4 regions of the Pseudoalteromonas sp. DL-6 genome follow, and region 3 is predicted to be linked to each of the others. Evidence: predicted binding sites of a transcription regulator. Region 3 holds the regulator's gene; each other region holds the start of a gene.
The links. Region 3 encodes LexA, which represses DNA repair genes until DNA is damaged. Its sites were predicted from a motif close to TACTGTATNNNNATACAGTA; they were not measured.

Region 1 (2,209 bases), 950 kb from region 3:
GTGATTCATCAAAACCAGCGGCTTGCCAAAGCTCTGAGCCGTAATAAAATACCACGTTAATACCAACAAATTGTTGGAAAACCGATAAAGCCACACCCACCCAAACAATAGGGTGTACTTTTTTACTGCCATCAATAAATAAGTCGCGAATACTTGGTTTTTTATCACTTTGCAGAGACTGCTTCACGTCACTGATTTGTGCATCAGCATCGTCATTTGAGATTTTATTAAATACAGTTTTAGCGTGTTTAAGTTTACCTTGTGCGACTAGGTAACGCGGTGACTCAGGAATAAAAAGTACGCCAATCAAAAATAACCCTGCAGGAACAAGTTCAGCCCAAAACATCCAGCGCCACGCGGCTAAATCTAACATTAAAATACCTTCGGCACCGCCAGCAGCGTTAGCAATTAGGTAGTTACTTAAAAAGGCTGCAAATAAGCCAAGAACAATAGCGAGTTGTTGCAATGTCGCTAAGCGACCACGCAAACTTGCTGGTGCTACTTCTGCAATATAAGCAGGCGCTAAAACAGAGGCTGCACCTATGCCTAATCCGCCAAATAAGCGGTAAAAAATAAACTCAGCGGAACTATCTGCAATGCCAGAGCCAAAAGCGCTGACTGCAAATATAATGGCAGTAACAATCATAATAACGCGACGACCAAACTTATCAGCTAATGGGCCAGCCGCTAATGCCCCTAATGCACAGCCTAATAATACAGATGCAACATTAAAACCAGTTGCAACACTGCTTGAATTAAATGTATTACCCAATGCCGATACGGTGCCATTTATAACGCCTGAATCAAAACCAAATAAAAAGCCACCAATAGCGGCAACGGCCGATATAAAAATAACATAAAAAAGCGAGCACGTTGTCTCTGCGCTATGCTCACCTTTAGTTGCATGCTGTGTTGTCATGTTGTTCAATCCTAATTTTTATTATGTGTAATTAAAGTAGCACTAAATTTGCTGGCAACCTTAGCACAGAGTGATCACGCTAAAAAAGATATTTCAATAGTAATACGTATGCATAAAAAATTTTATTGGGTTGATAAAAATAACGAGATGCTAGATACTGTTTTTATATACAGTGCAGGCAGTTTTATGAGAAAAGAGTTACCAGCGAAATATTATTTGGCACATTTTAGAGAGCTATTAACGTTTGTTAGTGAGAAATGCGTGCATTTACTCGAGCAAAGGCATATTAAATTTATTAATAAAATAAATACGCTCGACGAGCAAAGCCAGTGTATGTTGGCGCGTATTTATTCTCGTAAGCCTTATTTAGTTCAAACCCAATCATTAAACTACGAAGAAATTAGCTCGCCATACCAAGCACTTTTTAAATTAAAAGCGGCAAAGTTAATTGTAGAACCCTCTGATAAAGATCATAGGCAACTACTAAGTCACCTAACAAAACCGGCCTTAATAGAGCTGCTAGAAAAGCAAGAACAAACGCCATTATTTAAAAAAAGCGCTGCTAAAAGTAACTTATTTGAAATAGCTATTTCATTCTTTGAATCTAAGCCAGAGTGTCTTGCACACTTATATAATCAGTACGTGATAAATAATAGAGAAGAGTATTTCGAGTATTTTGAATTTTTATATATTGGCAGGCTCAGTGCAGGCGATATTAATCATCAAAATCGATTTGTACTGCGAGATTTAGGCGTAACACCTGTTAGGCAAGAGCATAATGAAAGCTTATCGCGCTTTGATTCAATAAAGGAAGCGCAGTCTAACTATAAATTAAACCGTTTGCGACTAACGCTTAAAAATACAAAAGATGACAATGAAAGAGAAGAACTAGCAAGGCAGCTAATAAATGAAGTAGTAGTAGGGGTTATTGCACAAGAGTTAAAAAACAAGTTACTGGTTATACTTTATAAGCAACTAAAAACAACTAACCCAACACTTGCGTTTGATGTACTTAATGCCTGCGAAGACGATGCACAAGCCTTAGAAATTCAAATAAGGGAGCAATACCGACAGGGCAATAAGCAATGGGTAAAAGCGCAGCTTGAGCAAATTATAGAAAACCCGCTTAGTGATGAGTTACTGTATTTTGCAGATGACTTTTTAATGCGTAAATTTAACAAGCAAACCCGTTCGCGGCTCAGTGAAATGTTAGCCAGTACACGCTGCATTATAGAAGTTGATGAACTTTACCGAAGCGATGTTGAGTTAGGTGTAAGCGATCACTACACT
Region 2 (2,209 bases), 1.4 Mb from region 3:
TGATGCACCTAATGCTTTTTTAGTGAATATTACGCAAAATGAACTGGATCCAGTTAATGAATATTTAGCACAAAAGGGCATTCAAGTGTCGGAGTTTTATCCGACTATTCGTGGTCGCGTAAATGCCGTCAACGGTGAAGCGGTCGCGCGTGAAGTGTCACTGCAAGACAACGAGAAAAAAGACGAAGAAGCCCGCTCAGGCATTGGTCGCGAACTTAACTTAACATGGCTTGACGAAGTCCCTTCACAAAATGACATTATCGATGGCCAGTGGTTTGGCGATGACGCTGTTGCCGAGGCCTCACTGGAAGAGTCGATGATGCAGCGCCTCGATGTTAAATTAGGCGATACCCTCACGTTTTTAATTGGTGCGCAGTCGTTCGACGCTAAAATAACCAGTGTGCGAAAAGTAAATTGGGCCACACTCAAGCCTAACTTTTTTATTATTTTAAGCCCTGATGTACTAAGCGACTTTCCGGCGACCTATATTTCATCGGTACGCATTGAACCTGAGCAAAAGCGCGACTTTAGCCAGTTATTACGTACATACCCCACGATTACAGCAATTGATGTAGATAACTTTGTTAAGCAAATACAATCGACTATTGAACAAGTGTCGTTAGCCATTGGTTTTGTATTGGCTATTGTGGTGCTATGTGGTGCGTTGGTATTAATATCGCAGGTGCAAGCAAGCTTAGGTGAGCGCATGCAAGAAATTGTAATATTGCGTACGTTAGGCGCTAAAAGCCGATTAATAAAAAATGCCACCTTGTATGAGTTTTTATTACTGGGCGGTTTAGCCGGACTAGTCGCTGCATTTTTCAGTGATATAGCACTGTTAATAGTACAGCAGCAAATGTTTGATTTGGCAGGTAAGCTGCATCCTAATATTTGGATTATTGGCCCCGTTGCTGGTGGCGTGTTTGTAGCAGGGTTAGGCTATTTTATGATTGCTCGTACGCTCAAACAAAATACTCAAGGCTTAGTGCGCGCTTTAGCGTAAACTTTGCGGCCAAATAGCGTTTAAATGCCTACTTTTTAAGTAGGCATTTTTGTTTTGGCTTGGTACTGGTAATTTATACAGTGCTCTGGCATTATTAGCATTATTAATGAATAACAATAATGAGAGTGCTGTTTGGCCATTATTTTAGGGATCGATCCGGGCTCGCTTTTAACGGGTTACGGTGTGGTTGCGCACCAAGGTGCTAAGTTTACTTACTTAGGCAGTGGCTGTATTAAATTAGCCGATCACGACTTTCCCACCCGACTTAAAATGATCTACCAAGGTATTACGCAGCTTATAGAGCAGTTTTCGCCTGAAACCTTTGCTATAGAAAAAGTATTTATGGCGCATAACCCTGATTCTGCTTTAAAACTTGGTCAAGCTCGTGGTGCTGCCATTGTCGGTGCCTCTATGGCCGACTTACCAGTGTTTGAATACTCAGCACGGCAAATAAAGCAAGCTGTAGTGGGTAACGGTGGTGCCGATAAATCGCAAGTACAACATATGGTTAAAAATATACTTAAACTGCCGGGTACGCCACAAGCCGATGCGGCGGATGCACTCGCGATTGCGATTTGCCATGCTCACTCTGAACAAAATTTAATAAAACTAGCGGGTAGCGCAAGCAAAACCGTTAGAGGACGTCTAAGGAAATAACAATGATAGGTCGCTTAAACGGCGTGTTAGTTGAAAAACAGCCCCCAGAAATATTATTAGAAGTGAGTGGTGTTGGCTACGAAGTACAAATGCCAATGACCTGTTTTTATGATTTACCCAAAGTGGGCGACAACGCCATTGTGTACACTCACTTTGTAGTACGCGAAGACGCACAGTTATTGTTTGGCTTTAATAATAAAACCGAACGAGCCTTATTTAGAGAGCTGTTAAAAGCCAATGGCGTAGGGCCAAAATTGGGTTTAGCTATTTTGTCGGGTATGTCGGCGCAGCAGTTTGTAAGTTGCGTAAATAATGAAGATGCTACCGCTTTGGTTAAATTGCCAGGGGTAGGTAAAAAAACCGCAGAGCGTTTAGTGCTCGAAATGAAAGACCGATTAAAAAATTGGGGCAACGATTTATTTACCCCGTTTAGCGATAGCGCCGTAATAGAGCCTGCGAGCGATGCAACTATAGCCAATAATGCGGCCGATGATGCGGTTTCGGCGTTAGTGGCGCTCGGTTATAAATTGCCACAAGCGCAAAAAGCAG
Region 3 (2,209 bases):
TGCAATTGGCGCAGGCATTGAAGTTACTATTTACCCTCTGGAAAAGTAATTTAACCTTTTCGCTCGACTACGGCTGCGGTCATTCTTGATACGCAGCAAAGCTCATTGCGGCTATTGGTTATTTTAATATCCCAAACCGAGCTGCGTTTACCTATATGATAAGCCCTTGCGGTGGCGGTTAATGTGCCGTTGCGTGACGCTTTTAAGTGGCTTGCGCTGATCTCTTGCCCAACACAATAAAATCGACTGAAATCAACCACAAAGTTAGCGGCATAACTTGCTACTGTTTCAGCAAGCACGACATTGGCACCACCATGCACTATACCCATTGGATTATGGTGCTCAGGTATGGCTGGCATAGTGGCGACTAAGTAGTCATCACCAATTTCACTGATTTCAATTCCCATGGTCTTCATGAGCGTGCCTTGGCCAGTGATCCCTTGATCTAATTGCTTACAAAACTCTAATGTAATTGGTTGGTGCCAAATACTCATGCTAGCTCCTTGGATAAGTAATTGAGAATTAATATGATAATGCACTGCTAATAATTACATTTATTATTGCGGTTTTAAAGCATCTTATTGTTTAGCCATCATGACTTATAAGGTCTTAATTTATATTTGCGATTTTTAAATAACTGTATATACTCACAGTTAATTGTACTGTATGGAAAACCAGTTGTATGCGACCATTAACAAAACGCCAAGCGCAAATACTCGAACTTATCAAAGTGTTTATTAAAGACACTGGTATGCCTCCTACACGTGCCGAAATTGCACAAACACTGGGTTTTAAAAGTGCAAATGCTGCAGAAGAACACTTAAAAGCACTGGCTAAAAAAGGTGTAATTAAAATGAAGCCGGGTGCGAGTCGCGGCATTCAGCTTGTTGAAGAAGAAGAGCCAGAGCAATTAGGCTTGCCTTTAATTGGTCGGGTTGCTGCGGGTGAGCCAATATTGGCGCAACAGCATGTTGAAAGCCACTGTAAAATTGACCCTTTAATGTTTAAACCTGCGGCCGATTTTTTACTGCGTGTTAACGGCATGAGTATGAAAGATATTGGTATTATGGATGGCGACTTACTCGCTGTACATAAAACTCAAGTGGCTGAAAATGGTCAGGTTATTGTTGCTCGAGTGGATGATGATGTTACGGTTAAACGCCTAGAAAAAGCCGGCAGAAAAGTATTACTGCATGCTGAAAATGACGAGTTTTCGGCAATTGAAGTCGACTTGGAAAATGAATCTTTCAATATTGAAGGCTTAGCGGTAGGTGTTATTCGTAACGCTGACTGGATGTGATAGTTAAACATAACTTAGCGCTTAATATTAATTAGGCGCTGATTTTACTTGTATTATTTTTATGGTACTGCTTTTTAATCGCTTTTGTTATTGTAAATAACATCGCTAAATACTTATATAAATAAATTTATCCTAATTATTTTTAAATCATAAAATTTTATATTTTTTCCGCTGTTATTCAAGCTACCCCTTACCACCTCTGACTCTTAGGTTAACTAACTAATTAGTGACTATTTTTTTGCTGCACTTTTTTAAGTAACCCCTTGTTTATTTTTCATACTCACCTTGCTTATTGTTTATTTTTTAACTAGTTATTAAAGAGCTGGAATAAAAATAACTCACAGCGTAGTCGTTTTGAGCACACACATTTAATAACTCCAGCACCCTTATAAAAAATAAAAATAACGAATGGGCGTTTAAGTCGTATGTCCCTTCGCTTTGCGTCAGCAATAGCATCAAAGGAGCCGTCACATGGGTAAGCTGAGTTCTTCCTTGTGGCTTATATTGTTAGTTTTTTCGCAAAATGTGCTTGCTAATAGCCAATATAATATGCGTAAAGGCGTAACTGATATAAGTAATAATGTATACCAACTACACATGACTATATTTTTAATATGTTGTGTGATTGGGGTGATCGTGTTTGCCATTATGTTTTGGGCACTCATTCATCATCGCAAATCTAAAGGGGCTGTCCCTGCCCAGTTTCATGAAAGCACCAAAGTAGAAATACTCTGGACTGCTATTCCTTTTGTCATCTTAATTGTTATGGCCATTCCTGCGACTAAAACCCTAATTGCCATGGAGGATGCCAGCAAAGCTGATATCACCATAAAAATTACTGGATCACAGTGGAAGTGGCATTACGAATATATGGGGGAGGACGTTGAGTTTTATTCAATGTTAGCGACT
Region 4 (2,209 bases), 1.1 Mb from region 3:
AGGTGATGACGAATAAAACGCTAAGTTGCGTTTAGTGTAGTTTTTGAAAATGGGCCAAGTGGCCCATTTTTTGTGGTTTTTACTTATACACTATGACACTTTTTATACTTTTTATTACTTCCGCAAGGGCAAGTATCATTGCGTTTTATTTTAATATCGGCAACCGGTGTGATCTCACCATCAAGGTATCGCCACTGTTCATCTTCTTTAATAAACTTTGAATGCTCAGCCAACTCGCAATATAGATCTTGATAAAAGTAATGAGCTTTAAACTTTACAAACCCTGTATCTTCATCATAGCCAGAATCTAAAACGGTTAAGTTTACAAAGCGGCAGCTAGTTGCAAAGTCTTTAATTTCTGATAGTGAGTTTTCAGCTTGTTTTTCTTTTGCGTAGCTATCACGAACAAAAGCTGCATTTTTAACAGCATAAGCACTGTAGCGAGCACGCATAAGTTGCTCAGGTGTTTGTGGCTGTTTGGTTTTTAAATGAAAAGGTTCACAGCAATCAGCATAAAGTTGCTGACTGCCACAAAAACATAGTAGGGCGTTGGAGGTCATAATAAATGTACTGTGTATTAAAACGCTAGTTTACCAAGCTTATTGCGTTAGTGAAATCTCAGCTTGGGCGCTTTTTTTGCTAAAGCAATATAGCTTAGTGCGTGTATGGCTCAGGTTTAATGATAACTGAGATAGCTGCTGATTATTTATTATGTCAGTCCAGGTGATCACCGCGGCAAAATTACCATTATGAAGTGCAGAGCTTAAAACATACTCTAAATTAACTAAGTGCTTTTGACGTATAACCAGTAATTTACTGGTATCAATTGAGCATGAATCAAGCAGCGCTTTGCTAGGCACATGGTCTGGTGCAATTAAAAGTGTCCATGCATTTAAACTATTGTATTGGTGTAATACTTTTAATAATTCAAACGTTGCTGAAATTTCATCTTCAATTTGAACAACGTTAACACAATCTGATTGGTCATCTTGTTGGTAGCTCTTAACTGTTCTTACGGTAATAGGCTGTAACATAATCGTCTCACTCACTGGGTTTTTATACAGTACATGTATACAGTAGTTTATACAGTTGTTTGGTGCAAGTGTTTTTTGCTATTTTTTGTACAGTTATTCAGCTGAGCATGAAAATTTAATTATTTAAAAACAAATAAGTTATATATAACAATTGATTAGGTATTTAGTGGGTGAGCGCTTTTGGTGTTAGTTTTTTAATCTACGACTAAGCTGAAATACAGGGGATATACAGTACTTTTAAAAAATTAAGCGTTGTTGCATTTAGCATATAAACGCTTAATTAATTTATAGATGAAATGAGTTACAAGGTAGTAAAATTATTTTTCGTGACTTATAGGGATCAAATGTGAAAATTGTAACTGATGAATTTGTTCATATAAGCTGGCAGCATAACATTGGGCGTCTTTAAGTCGTTTAGTGCTAATATGCTTACGTATATCGCTCATTGCTTCTGTTGCTGGCTCATATCCTTGGCTACTAGCTAAGCTAAGCCACGCAGCCCCATGAAATACGCTTTGTGGTACGCCTTGCCCTTTAATAAAAAACAGCCCTAAGTAAAACTGTGCACGATAGTTTCCTGCCATTGCTGCTAAACGCATCCATTTTGCGGCTAAAGCGCCTTGTTCATTTTTAAGGTAATAAAGGGCTTTATTTAATGTGTCTTGATCGGTGCTTTTAGAGCTCGCAGGGAGGTTTGCATCGCTTGGTTGCGTTACAAAAGAAAGAATGTTGTCTAATTGTTGCTCTAAGTCTTGGCCACTTGGTGTCGTTTTGATCATGCTACTTCGTTTGTTATTTTAATCACTTAGCTAGTTTAGTATATAGCAAGGTAAAATGTCCTGTAAAAAGTTATTTTTATGCTAAAATCTCGCCACTTTTTACAACCACAAGTTTATTATGCTCGAAGCCTTATTTAAAATCCGTGCAAATGATTCTTCGGTTCGCCGTGAATGTATTGCCGGTATGACTACATTTATTACGATGGTTTATATCGTATTCGTTAACCCAGCTATGCTTGCAGAAGCCGGTATGGACCAAGGTGCCGCATTTGTTGCCACCTGTATTGCTGCTGCAATAGGGTGTTTTATTATGGGTTTGTGGGCCAATTATCCACTGGCATTGGCACCGGGTATGGGATTAAATGCATTTTTTACCTATGGCGTTGTGTTAGGTAT

Region 1: B1F84_RS09910 (exonuclease domain-containing protein) is a predicted target of LexA. The motif match lies at 1,075-1,094, and genes of this name have one in related genera.
Region 2: ruvC (crossover junction endodeoxyribonuclease RuvC) is a predicted target of LexA. The motif match lies at 1,067-1,086, and genes of this name have one in related genera.
Region 4: B1F84_RS08950 (SulA-like leucine-rich domain-containing protein) is a predicted target of LexA. The motif match lies at 1,060-1,079, and genes of this name have one in related genera.

Annotation. Positions count from the first base shown of each region.
Region 1 is NZ_CP019770.1:2,127,766-2,129,974, reverse strand. It holds gene B1F84_RS09915 (sugar porter family MFS transporter) at 1-919, opposite strand, end outside; gene B1F84_RS09910 (exonuclease domain-containing protein) at 1,106-2,209, shown strand, end outside.
Region 2 is NZ_CP019770.1:1,215,244-1,217,452, forward strand. It holds gene B1F84_RS05680 (FtsX-like permease family protein) at 1-1,003, shown strand, start outside; gene ruvC (crossover junction endodeoxyribonuclease RuvC) at 1,136-1,660, shown strand; gene ruvA (Holliday junction branch migration protein RuvA) at 1,663-2,209, shown strand, end outside.
Region 3 is NZ_CP019770.1:3,078,346-3,080,554, reverse strand. It holds gene B1F84_RS14425 (hypothetical protein) at 1-49, shown strand, start outside; gene B1F84_RS14420 (PaaI family thioesterase) at 51-494, opposite strand; gene lexA (transcriptional repressor LexA) at 683-1,300, shown strand; gene coxB (cytochrome c oxidase subunit II) at 1,772-2,209, shown strand, end outside.
Region 4 is NZ_CP019770.1:1,946,994-1,949,202, reverse strand. It holds gene B1F84_RS08960 (DUF6172 family protein) at 1-16, shown strand, start outside; gene B1F84_RS08955 (YchJ family protein) at 84-560, opposite strand; gene B1F84_RS08950 (SulA-like leucine-rich domain-containing protein) at 600-1,034, opposite strand; gene B1F84_RS08945 (sel1 repeat family protein) at 1,352-1,813, opposite strand; gene B1F84_RS08940 (NCS2 family permease) at 1,932-2,209, shown strand, end outside.